Regions from separate parts of the Alteromonas sp. WD8-37 genome, predicted to be linked through region 3. Evidence: predicted binding sites of a transcription regulator. Region 3 holds the regulator's gene; each other region holds the start of a gene.
What was found. Region 3 encodes sigma-54, which starts transcription at its own class of promoters, with help from an activator protein. Its sites were predicted from a motif close to GTTGGCACGNNNNTNGNNT; they were not measured.
Positions count from the first base shown of each region.

Region 1: the regulator sigma-54 is predicted to act here: its motif matches at 1,758-1,776, upstream of ACTUJZ_RS13350 (S8 family peptidase).
Region 2: the regulator sigma-54 is predicted to act here: its motif matches at 1,750-1,768, upstream of ACTUJZ_RS02290 (hemerythrin domain-containing protein).
Region 4: the regulator sigma-54 is predicted to act here: its motif matches at 1,897-1,915, upstream of ACTUJZ_RS10045 (BON domain-containing protein).

Region 1 is NZ_JBUZOV010000006.1:69,807-72,956, reverse strand. It holds gene ACTUJZ_RS13350 (S8 family peptidase) at 1-1,715, opposite strand, end outside; gene ACTUJZ_RS13345 (TonB-dependent receptor plug domain-containing protein) at 2,340-3,150, shown strand, end outside.
Region 2 is NZ_JBUZOV010000001.1:486,490-489,639, forward strand. It holds gene ACTUJZ_RS02280 (DUF2254 domain-containing protein) at 1-1,068, opposite strand, end outside; gene ACTUJZ_RS02285 (DUF1328 domain-containing protein) at 1,069-1,242, opposite strand; gene ACTUJZ_RS02290 (hemerythrin domain-containing protein) at 1,272-1,715, opposite strand; gene gdhA (NADP-specific glutamate dehydrogenase) at 1,886-3,150, opposite strand, start outside.
Region 3 is NZ_JBUZOV010000002.1:227,139-230,288, forward strand. It holds gene rapZ (RNase adapter RapZ) at 1-168, opposite strand, end outside; gene ptsN (PTS IIA-like nitrogen regulatory protein PtsN) at 208-651, opposite strand; gene hpf (ribosome hibernation promoting factor) at 660-947, opposite strand; gene ACTUJZ_RS06455 (RNA polymerase factor sigma-54) at 984-2,462, opposite strand; gene lptB (LPS export ABC transporter ATP-binding protein) at 2,539-3,150, opposite strand, start outside.
Region 4 is NZ_JBUZOV010000003.1:237,333-240,482, forward strand. It holds gene ACTUJZ_RS10040 (MFS transporter) at 1-1,137, opposite strand, end outside; gene ACTUJZ_RS10045 (BON domain-containing protein) at 1,314-1,862, opposite strand; gene ACTUJZ_RS10050 (VOC family protein) at 2,051-2,467, opposite strand; gene ACTUJZ_RS10055 (hypothetical protein) at 2,625-2,795, shown strand; gene ACTUJZ_RS10060 (TSUP family transporter) at 2,799-3,150, shown strand, end outside.

The DNA.
Region 1 (3,150 bases), on a different contig from region 3:
TCATCAGGAGATAAGTGGGGATCCATTTGCAACATAAGCGCGACGACCCCAGAAGCCATTGCAGTTGCCTGAGAAGTTCCCGACATCATGAAAAAGTCATGCCCGTCATGAAACTGGGGGAAGTTCTTAGCTAAGTAAGAATCTGACTTCATATTCCCACTTACATGACCGCCATAAGCAACCACTTCCGGCTTAAGAAAGCCTTCATAGGTCGGGCCTGCTGCAGAAAACTTTGTAACGAAATCGTCAGTAGTGCTGTTCCGGGTGTAATTATCAGATACGGCGCCCACAGTAATGATATAAGGGTTGTTGCCAGGTACGCCGATACTCATTGCATCCGGCCCTTTGTTACCTGCAGAGGCAATTACCACGATGCCTGCGTTCCACGCCGCCATAACAGCTTTGTTGAGAGGATCATCCCAATAATGGGATTGCGCATCAGCGCTAAATGACAAGTTTAAAACTTTGATGTTTAAGGAGTTTTTGTTATTTACTACGTATTCTATGGCTGCAATAACATCCTGGTAAGTAGAAAACCCTTGTTCATCAAAAGCTTTTACCACTACTAAATCTACATCAGGAGCAATGCCATTATAAGAACCCTGAGGCATTTTATTTAAGTCGTACGACTCACTGCTTCCGGCAATGATACTGGTGATGTGACTACCGTGACCGTTAAGGTCTTCGATCTCTATCGGATCGCCAGTAGCCAATTCTTCGCCAGTTTCTAATTCCTCCCGCGTATATTCCTTGCCGGAAAATACATCGAAATAGGTTTGGATACGCGTAGCATCATAGGTATTCTTTTTTAGATTAGAATGGCTCGATACACCGCTGTCAATAACAGCAACGGTTACACCTTCGCCCGTTACCCCGTTATGGTGAAGTTCGGCAGCATTGATAACAGAAGGAAAGTAGGTATCCCGTTTTTTACTTGCATCAAAACTATAATTAGTCGAGTTTAAATTTTCCGAAATACCTTCTTTAAAAAACACCGTGATGTCATAAGCATTTGAGTTCTGAAGGATGGGGGCTGCAAAAGTTACTTTAAAGTCTACATATTGATTTTGGCTAATCCCGCGGTCCTTCATTACGCTGGCATCAATCGTAGTCATACCAGGCAAACGAGACTCAGAGATAAGGTGGTGACTCCCTACCTTAAACTCTAACAATTTGCCATTCTCTTCTGGCCAGCTCATTACAACTTTTTCAATAGTAATAGGCTTATTACTGGTATTCTTAACCTGCCAGTAAAACTCTGTTTCTCCTTTCCAGACCAGTTGAGGTTGGGAAGTCACCGAAAACTCCGACGGGCTATCTTCTGAAGAAGCTGCCTCACATTTAGGATGGCAATCGCGCTTTTTACCACTCAGTGCAACATCAACGTCTTTAAATAAGGAAAGGTTAGGATATACAGCATTTGCTTTGCTAATCTGTGCTGGTGTGGCCTTTACCGTTACGGCCTCAATAATAGAAAAGCGATGAATTATTTCTACGCCTAAATTTTTCTGCAGATATGCAATCTGTGACGCTGTCGCTCCTTGCAAGATATAAGCATCCGTGGTTGTTACCACAGGTGAGCCGACTGTAGCTGAAGGCCTAAAATCCACTGTTTGAGATAAGGTCGCCATCGCAGTACCCGTGCACAGAATGGCAGACAGAGCTATCGCCACTTTTTTCATATTCATTGCCTTATTCACATGAAACTTGTTCATACTTCGTCCTTAATTGCCGATAAAGTAACACCTTTTCATTAGAAGCATTAAGCGTGCCATTTTTAAAAACCGGCTTTGCGTGGACTTAGGTTAATGATAAATAAGACCTTTTTATTTTTCTAAATGTGATATCCAGGTGTGGGCAAAAAATCATTGTTAGATAGACCCAATTTCGCGCGGAATGCGAAAAATATGACGAAAAATTCAACGAAACAGAAAATATTGGCGAAATGAATTTAAAAATAGAATAAAATGGCGATAGCCATCTGGTTTTTTTCAAATTCGAGAAAAAAATGGCGAGCCAGCCACGCTCAGAGGCAGTACTCTTGTTTTCTCAATAATTCCACCACCCCATACCTACTATAAAATCCGACAGGTGGGGTGTAAGTAGACTGATATTAACACCCTGTAGGTGCTAATTTTTTAGAGCTATTAGCTTCTTAATGCCTTCTCTATGCGCCTCCTAATTTGCGCATAGGCATTTAGAAGACAATTTTGTACAATATCCTCTTGAAATTTCGTCTTGCCAAGAGTGATGCACCCCTCCTTCAGATATGCACTGACGAAGCTTATATTCACCCCCCAATAAGCAATCAAACGAAAATTGATGTAAAGGAATAGATAATGCCTCGCGCTGTACTTATCTCTGTTTTAAGCCTTATATTTATTCACTTTAGTACTCAAGCCTCGACTGCACTGGTAGAAGAGGAAGTAGAAAAAATTGTGATAGAAGGCGCCGCCACTGCCAATGACAAACCGGTGGGTACCTTTAATTCGCCTGTCTCGAATTTAGAGTATGATCCACGCGTCGACCTGCAGTCACGCAATATGGCAGAAGCACAGGCTGATGTGACCATTCGCGGCGGGATCTTTGAAAACACCGGCTTTCGGGTAGGTGCCGCGACCCTGTTCGACCCGCAAACCGGCCATTATTTTGCCGAGATCCCCATCGCACCAGAGATGTTAACCGCATCCGCGGTCTTCACCGGGGTCGATAACGCCCTGTTTGGTATGAACAGTTCGGTAGGCACCATCACCTATGGCTGGCGCCCGGTTCAATCGGGCGGCAGTGTGTCGTTAGGCGCCGGCACCAACAACTTTTTGTTGCAGCGACTGCATGCTGGACATGCCACAAAGCTGGATGATGCTGGCCACTGGCAACTTGGTCTGGAAGGCGAGCTCGCCCATTCACAAAGCGATGGCACTATCGCAAACGGCGATCATGATTTTGAACGGGTAAATGCCCGCCTGCAGCTGGCTGGGGAATCGTCTCAAACCGACGTATTTTATGGCGCGCAAAACAAGTTTTTTGGCTGGCCCAATATGTACACGCCATTTAACGTCAATGAAACCGAAGAGCTGGATACCCGGCTATTTATGCTTAACCACCAGCAGCGCTATGGCCAAAGCAGCAAGTTCGAGCTGACTGCATATT
Region 2 (3,150 bases), on a different contig from region 3:
CAACCACACTTCGTTATTTTTATTCACCACACAGGGAGCGGGAAATTCCCGGTTCGCCATGTGCAGGCAACTCGCCGTCAAGCGGTCCAGACAGGAAATCGCAGTGACTGGATCATTGATGCCTGGAGAGAGCGCCCGTAAGGCCAGCTCTACCATCTGGCCAATGGCAAACTCGGGGTCTTGTACCGGGGTGCGGCGATTGCCCAGAATGAACCAGTCTAATAAAGAAGCATAGAATTCCGGAGGCCGGTTGTAACGGGAATGAACTATAAGCACCGTGGCATGGGGAAACACGTGGTCCCCGGAACGTGCGCGTACTTCAAAGCCTTCCAGACCGTCGAATTCAGCACTAAGTAACTTTGTATAATTAATCGACTGCACATACCCACTCGTGCGCAGGGGCACCTCGATTTGATAGTGTGAAGGCTCCAGCAAGGCCTCAGGTACCGGTTGTTCGCGGGGGTTACTTTCCGGGCGCGGCAGAAGCTGATCAATATTATTCATCAAGTCCATATAACAACGATAGATCACCTCGTCGGCCTGGATAAAGCGACCGATATGATGGATAAAAAAGATGATGGCAAAAATGTCAGCCGTGGCCAGCAGGGCAGAAATAGCACTGAGTAATGACAATGCGTCTTTGTTTTCACTAATGCTGCTTAGATGGTGCAGTGCGATCAGGCAAAAAATAAAAGTGGAAACCAACAAGCCCAGTACCAATTGGGTGCCTTTATCCAGCATAAATGTGCGCAACAAACGAGGGCCGAATTGCGACGAGGCCATGGTCAGCGCAACGATGGTCATGGAAAAAGCAATACTGGTGGCAGTGATAATGGACGTGGCGATGGTCGCCAGAATTTGTTGCGCGCCGCCTTGAGTCACTAACGGAACAAATTGCAGCAGCGGACCCGGTAGAGAAGGGCGTTTAACCAGCCATAAGCATAAAAAGCACAGGAGGGCAGAAGCAACAATCATACACACCGGAATAAACCAGTAGCTGGTTGTTACTCCTTCCCACCAGGTGCGAGCCCGAAACGTTAATTCGGGAAACCGATGCCTGGCATGCATCTATTTTCGTGTACCTCCGCGAACGACCGAGGCGATCAATGAGATCACCAGCAGAATAACAAATCCATAGAATAAAAATTGCGCGATGGTGGTGGCTGTACCGGCCGCACCGCCAAAACCAAAGATTGCGGCAATTACTGCGATAATTAAAAATATCAGTGCCCATTTTAACATGACATTCTCCTCACTGTTGTTTTCCAGCCTTAGTGTTTGGCTAGCTCATTTTCCATTTCCTGCCGGTATTCACCGGCGAGTGTGGTTTTGGCAGATTCGTCAAGAACCTTGCCGGCGACCTGAAAAAACTCTTGTTCTTCATCTGCAAGATGATGCTCTACTTTTTCTTGCAGACTCTTAAGGTGGTTTAGCCAGGCCGGTGAGCTCATATCGGTTTCTTCCAGTGTTTCAATGAGCTCATCAATTTCGTGATGTTCTGCGATGCCATGTCGGGACATCTCGATAGTACGGTCAGATTCCATCAACTTGGAGTAAAAATAACGTTCTTCAGCGACTGCGTGACTTTCCAGTTGCTCTTTAAGCTGGTCAAAATATTCGCGCCGGGCGGGGGTGTCGCCACTGGTCTCGGCAAGGATTTTAAGTAAGTCGCGTTGCTTATCATGATCTTCACGCAGCTCTTCAAAAATTTTCATTACCTGCTCCTGTCTGGATTACATAAAGACTAAAATGCTAGATTTATTCCAATCACGCAGGGTCGATAAAAAAGCGGATTTTTCAGTAGGTTATGAAATAAAACGCCATTCTGCGGAGCAGAACGGCGCAAGCAACTAAGAAGTTCTTACACAAAAGCGGGCGAAATCTGCTAGATACCCTGCGCCACCATGGCGTCAGCTAACCGGCGGAAGCCAGCGATATTGGCGCCTTTCGCATAGTTGATACGGCCATCCCCCCGGCCTTCTTCCACACATTGCTGATGAATGCTCTGCATGATTTCTTCCAGGGTTTCATCAATTTGCTCGTAGGAGCCGCGCCGAAAACTGGCGTTTTGCGACATTTCCAGGCCGGAAATGGCTACGCCGCCAGCGTTTGACGCTTTGCCTGGTACAAACACAACCTGATTGCGGTCAAATTCTTGGTGTGCGCCATCGGTACATGGCATGTTGGCACCTTCCAGCACATAGCGGACTTTGTTATTGACCAGTGTCTTGGCGGCGTCCTGATCCAACTCATTTTGCGTGGCACAGGGCAGGGCCACATCCATCTTGATGTGCCACGGAGTTTTGCCATCATGCCAGTCAGCATCAATATTGCTAGCCAGGGCGCTAAGCACATTTTTTTCTTTGGGTTTGTTATCCATCGCCCACTGTATGTCCTCTTCGCTCAAACCCTTTTCGCATACCAGGCAGCCGCGGCTATTGGATAAGGTCACTACCTTGCCGCCATGCTCAGTAGCTTTAAGCGCCGCATGCAACGCTACATTGCCGGCTCCGGAGACCCCGATACGTAAACCCTCGATACTTTCATGATGCTGTTTGAGCACAGCCTGCAACATGTAAATCAGGCCAAAGCCGGTAGCTTCGGTACGTACATGGCTGCCGCCAAAGCTTAAATCCTTGCCGGTCAGCACGCCACCAAAGCGGTTATTGATTCGCCGGTATTCGCCGTACAAAAAGCCGATTTCACGCGAGCCAACGTTGATATCGCCAGCCGGGACATCAGTATTGGGGCCAATATGGCGTTGCAATTCGCGCATAAAAGCCTGACAAAAGCGCATGATATCCTGTTCCGGGCGTCCCTTAGGGTTGAAGTTAGCGCCGCCTTTGGCTCCGCCGATGGGCAGTCCGGTCAATGCATTTTTAAAGCACTGTTCAAACGCTAAAAATTTTAAAATGGATTCATTGACGGTAGGGTGAAAGCGCAAGCCGCCTTTGTAAGGGCCAATCATGCCATTGTGCTGGACTCGCCAGCCCTGGTGAATCTCAATCTCGCCTTCGCTGTTCATCCATTGAATGGAAAAATGGATAATCCGTTCGGGCACACTCAGGCGGCGCAAAACATCATAGTGTTTATAGTCTGCATTAGCGTGGTATACATCAATCACATCCCGGGCGATATCTCGGGTGGCTT
Region 3 (3,150 bases):
ATCAATGCTGACCGCGACCTGATCATATTCTTCAGACACCGAATGGGTCAGCGCAGGCAATAAATTGACCGGGATATTATCGACACAGTAATAGCCTAAATCTTCCAGCGCCCGCAGCGCCACCGATTTACCTGAACCAGAACGGCCACTGATGATGATAAGTTTCAACGCGTGTCTCCCTGCCGTATGCAACTAGGATGCTGTGATTTATTGTAGTGCTGTGACTATATCATCACTGGTGGCAGCGCGGCGAATGGCTTTTACGGTTTCTTTATCATTTAGTTTACCGGCCACCATGGCCAGCGTTTGCAGATGTCCTTCGGTTTGTTCTTCAGGAACCAGCAGGGTAAAAAAGATATCCACCGGCTTATTGTCGATGGCATCAAAGTCGATGGCTGGCTCACTGGTTACCACAATGGCGATAACGCGGTCTAAGCCTGGCAGGCGGCCGTGGGGCAGGGCAATACCATTACCGATGCCGGTGCTACCCATGCGCTCACGGTTGAGCAAACTGGAGAGCACAGTACCTTGCTCGATCTCAGGATTGTTCTGGGCAGCGATGTCGCTGATGATCTCCAGAATCCGTTTCTTACTATTGCACTGGACCGCACATTTTGTGCGGTCCAGGCTGACAAGGGTTTGAATATCCATACCAGACATTAGTGTTTTTTCAGTTTTTCCTTATGCTTGATAACCTGGCGGTCGAGCTTATCAATCATACTGTCAATGGCGGCATACATATCCGTATTCTCGGACGATGCAAATACCTCTGCACCGCTTAAATGAACCGTAGCTTCAGCTTTTTGTGTCAATTTTTCAACATTCAAAATGACATGCACATTAGAAATGTGGTCAAAATGGCGTTCCAGCTTACTAAATTTTGAATCGACATAGTTACGCAAAGAATCAGTGATCTCAACATGATGACCAGTAAGGTTTATTTGCATATTTCGTCTTCCTTATTGTGAAGCTCGCCTTTACTGCTAGATAAGGCTCTTGCGTTGGTTAGACGGGGGAATCGATAACGACTCCCGGTATTTTGCAATTGTCCGCCGGGCAACTTTAATGCCTTGCTCGGCCAACAATGTCGCAATTTTGCTGTCGCTTAACGGTTTGCTGGGGGTCTCAGCGGCCACCAGTTTTTTGATTAAAGCACGAATCGCAGTGGAAGAACATTCCCCGCCGGATTCTGTAGCTACATGGCTGGAGAAAAAGTACTTCAGCTCAAAAATACCGCGCGGCGTGTGCATGTATTTTTGCGTGGTAACACGTGAAATGGTGGACTCGTGCATATCGACCATCTCGGCCACATCATTAAGCACCATTGGCTTCATCATTTCCGGGCCGTGCTCAAAAAACGCCATCTGCTGCTGCACAATACAATTGGCCACTTTCAAAAGGGTTTCATTGCGCGATTCTAAGCTTTTGATAAACCACTTGGCTTCCTGCATATGCGAACGAATAAACTGCGAGTCGCTGCTATTACGCGCGCGCCGGCTCATTGCGGCATATTGCTGATTTACACTTAATTTGGGCAGGCTGTCCGGGTTTAGTTCCACATTCCAGCGCCCATTTTTTTTGCTTACTGACACATCGGGAATGACATATTCAGGCTCTTTGGTCACCAGCGCGCTACCCGGGCGTGGATTTAGGGTTTGCAGCAACCGCATGGCTTCACGCAACTGGTCTTCTTTCAAACGGGTCTTGCGCATCAGGGTACGGTAATCTTTGCTGCCTAATAAATCCGAATATTCCTGCAGTAGCATGGTGGCTTCGGCTACCCATGGGGTGTCTGGAGCAAACTGCTTTAATTGCACCAGCAGACATTCCTGCGGCGTACGTGAGCCAGAGCCAATGGGGTCAAACATCTGAATGCGTTTAAGCACACATTCCACCTCATCGGCTTCCACCAGCTCTTCCATGTCTTCATCGTTGACGCTTTGTAGAATGTCGTCAACAGTCACGGTCAGGTAACCCGACTCGTCAATGGAGTCGATGATAGCGGTGGCAATCGCCCGGTCGGTGTCTGAAAAATGGGTCAGACGCATCTGCCACAGCAGGTGGTCCTGAATATTTTCGGTGGTTTCGCCCTGAAACACTTGGTCTTCATCATTACTGGGGCCGGGCGCAGGCGCCGACGAGGCCGAATAGTATTCGTCCCAGGTGCTGTCGATGGGCAACTCATCAGGTAAATCGTTTTTTTCCAGCGCTTCGCCAGAGTCTAAATTGTCTGACGTACTGGCGGTGGCATCGGCCCCGTCACTGTCGCTATCGAGGTTATTCTTTTCGCTGACCTCGTTATCGCCAGACTCATCCACTTCCAGTAACGGATTGGAATCAAGCGCTTCCTGAATTTCCTGTTGCAGATCCAACGTCGACAGTTGCAACAACTTGATAGCCTGCTGCAATTGCGGCGTCATGGTTAACTGTTGACTAAATTTTAGCTGTAAAGATGGTTTCATCTACGTCTTATTTAAAATTCTGGTACGCGTTTACAAAAAAGGTGACAGATGCGGCTAACAACAGTGTTTGCTTAAACTATAGCCTGAATTGTTCACCCAGGTATACATCCCGTACTTTCTGGTTGCTTAATACTTGTTCAGCACTGCCCTGGGCAATTAGCTCACCATGACTAACGATATACGCTTCTTCACAGACATCGAGGGTTTCGCGCACATTATGATCAGTGATCAAAATACCGATACCGCGGTCACGCAAATGCTGAATAATTTTTTTAATGTCGTTTACTGATATAGGGTCAACACCGGCAAAGGGTTCATCCAGTAAGATAAACTGTGGGTCGGCGGCCAGCGCGCGGGCAATCTCTACCCGGCGTCGCTCCCCGCCTGACAAACTCATCCCTGTACTATTACGTATATGGTTGATATTGAATTCATCAAGTAGCGCATCGGCTTCTTCTTCACGTTTGTCGGCCGACAAATCTTTACGGGTTTCCAAAATGGCCATGATATTTTCAAGCACGGTCAGTTTGCGAAAAATCGACGCTTCCTGCGGCAGATACCCAATACCCTTGCGAGCGCGTTCGTGCATCGGCTGGTGAGTCAGCTCATGCTCATCAATGGCAATTTTGCCTTTATCCAGCGGCACCAGACCCACAATCATGTAAAAGGTTGTGGTTTTACCGGCCCC
Region 4 (3,150 bases), on a different contig from region 3:
CATCAGCATCAAACTGGCCGCCAGCCAAAACGGCAGCCGTTCGTCGATGCCATAAAGCCAGGCGGAGGCCGGCGGCCCCATGGTATAGCCCATGGCCGGCGAGGCGGTTAGCATCCCGGTTACCCGGCTTTGCCGTGCTGGCGCGCAGCGCATAGTGGCCACCGCCGCCAGCGACGGATAGGCCGCGCCCATGCCCAGCCCCAACAAGCCCATCGCCACGTATATGTGCAGGAGCTGTTGCTGGCTGGCCATCACCGCATACGCCAGCGCCAGCAGGGGCAGGGCGATGCGAATCAAAGCGGTAGCCGACAACAGTTGGCGCTGCACAACCCCAAACTGCACCAGCAAGGCGCCGGCCGCGCTGATCATCATGGCTGTACCGGTTAACTGAGCAGCGGTTACCGTGTCGTGACCGCCCACATCCATCAAAAAGAAACTTAAACTTTGTTGCATCAGCGCCATGCATACAAACAAGCTGACACAGCCGGCGACCAGCAAACGAACCTGAGCTCTGGCCGGCCCCGGTGTGACCGCCGACGGTGCGCTGACAGCGGTACTGGTCGCCGGGGGGGGAGGCAGCTTCCAGGCCACCAGCGCGATGGCCAGCAGTGTAAGCACCAGCACACTGTACAATGGCACCAACAGGCCGAATACCACCAACACACCGGCCAGCGGCGGCCCCAGGACCTGGCCTAAATTATTGGCCGAGGTGACTTTACTGATGGCTGCGGCGCGGGTGGCTGGCGTACTAATAGCCACCACATAGCCGACAGCGGCGGGTGGGGTGGCGGACATGATGGTGGATTGCAGGGCGCGGGCGACTAACAACGCCATCAGCAGCGCACTGCCGGTGATCGCGCCGGACAAACCGGCCCAGCCAATGGAAGCAAACACAAAGGTGCCAGCGGTGTAACCGCTTAATCCCAATAGCAACAGGCGGCGAAAGCCAACGCGGCCCGACACCCGACTCCAGCTATTGGCGCCGATGGCAAACACCAGCGCTGAGCTGGACATCAGAATGGCTACATCCAGCTCACTTAATCCGGCCTCGCGGCCTAGCGATGGCAGCACGGTTAAAAACACACTCTGGCCCACAGCGGTGGCCAGCAAGGCACAAAATAAAATCAGGTAGGTCATATCGCCTTATCGGTTGGCCCGGGCAAGAGGAAAAAGCAGCGCAGTATAGCATGACGTCGAAGTGGCTTAAAAAGGCTCACCAGTAATCGCACAACCTAAAAGCCCCAAAAAAAGCTCCCGCCAGTGGCGGGAGAAATCAGAGGTATAGTTCAGGCCGTGGAGGCCTGGAGGGGAGATTAACTGTCAATTGACAGTTCACTTTTGACGCTACCAACGTCAGCCGTGTTCGTTGCAATTGCCACTGCCTGTTCTGCCTCACTGGCCGAGCGCACCAGTCCGCGTAAAATGACACGGCGCTCACTCACATCCACCGAAATGTCGCGGTGGCGTAATTCCGCGCTCATCAACAAGCGGGCGCGGATCACAGTGGCAATTTTGGCATCGGTCACATCACCGGTTAACGATGCCCAATCCTGTTCATAGTCGGTGGCAGAGACCACCGATAAGTGGTTATCTACCGCTGTCACACCATCAATCGATGCGGCTAACTCGGACGCCAACTGCTTATCGACGTCGCTGGCAACCTTGCCTGTTAAAATCACAGTGCCATCGGTAACGTCCGTATTGATGTCCAGCGTATTCAGCCGCCCGTGGAACAATAAGATAGCCTCAACTTTGCCGTCTATCCAGGCATCCTGCGCCCGGTCCTGCCATTGGCTGGCTTGTGCATGGCCGGCGAGACATAACAATATCAGGCCGATAAGCAAACGCTGTGTGCGGTCCATGTCGCAGTTACCGTGATAATCGATATGAAAGGTTTTGCCAGATGCGTGCCAGGTAGGTGAAAGCGTGCTAAGTACCTGATTGTAATTGAGTATGATTGATTTCCCAGCATTTGACGCCAGGTCAGTGGGTAAAATTTTCCCGGCCAGTTGTCGGTTATTTCAGACACCGGCCGGACAGCAAACCGGGGTTAGGCAGTGGCCTGCATGCTTTCGCGTGGCCCGCGCAATTCCCATTTGTTGCCGTACAGATCGACAAAATGCGAGGTCATGGCCAGGCCGTCAAATTCCGGGTCGGTCAAAAAGGTGACTCGGGCCTGCTCATATTGCGCATAGGTTTGGGCAAAATTGCTTACCTCAAAAATTCCCACCACGCCATCGCCGGCTTGCTGGCCTACCTGGGCTTGTTCATCGCGGCTCACCGCACGTTTTAAGATGATCGACACCGCTGTGTTGGCCTGCGGCGCCACACTGACCCAGCGTGTCCCATCCGTACGGTACTGATTTTCTAACAAGGTAAAACCGAGCTGGTCCACAAAAAAAGCAATGGCGTCATCCTGGTCATCTACCAGTAAAATAAATGAGTGAAGAGCAATAGCAGCCGACATGGAAAATTCGCACAGTTATTAAGGGAGATCATGATGATAGGCAAGAAGGCTGATCAAGAAGATACAAAATATTACACTTAGGTATAATTTCTTAGCGTAACAAAGCGCCAGCTGGAGGCTACAGTGACATTAGCCCCGTCTTTGAAGGAGTATAATGATGGTCAAATCAATTGTAATGGTATTGCTGCTGCTGGCGACAACCTGGGCGATACTACGCGGCTGGTTGCTGGCAGCCGCTGCACTGGTCACACTGGCGCTGGTGTTCAATATCATCAGCTGGTTGCAGTTAAGCAAAGTGTTTGCCGGGCCCACCTACCGACAACCCTGACCCATGCCTAGCCTGGTTGAGCTGCTTACGGTAAACGGCCAGCTTAGCCTGGTGGTGGTGGGGCTGCTGAGCGCCACTGCATTTGCCACAGCCATGCTCACCGCCATGGTCGGCGTCGGTGGCGGAGTAGTGTTGTTAGCCGTGATGGCATCCTGCCTGCCCCCGGTGGCGCTGATCCCGGTGCACGGACTGGTGCAGTGTGGCGCCAATGCCAATCGTGCTTTGTTAACCTGGCGCCACATCGATTGGCGCTTGCTAGGCTGGTTTGCCGGCGGTGCGGTGGGTGGTGCAGCCCTGGCCAGCCAGATTGTCATCCAGCTTCCGCTGCACTGGCTACAAATCTCGGTGGCCGGCT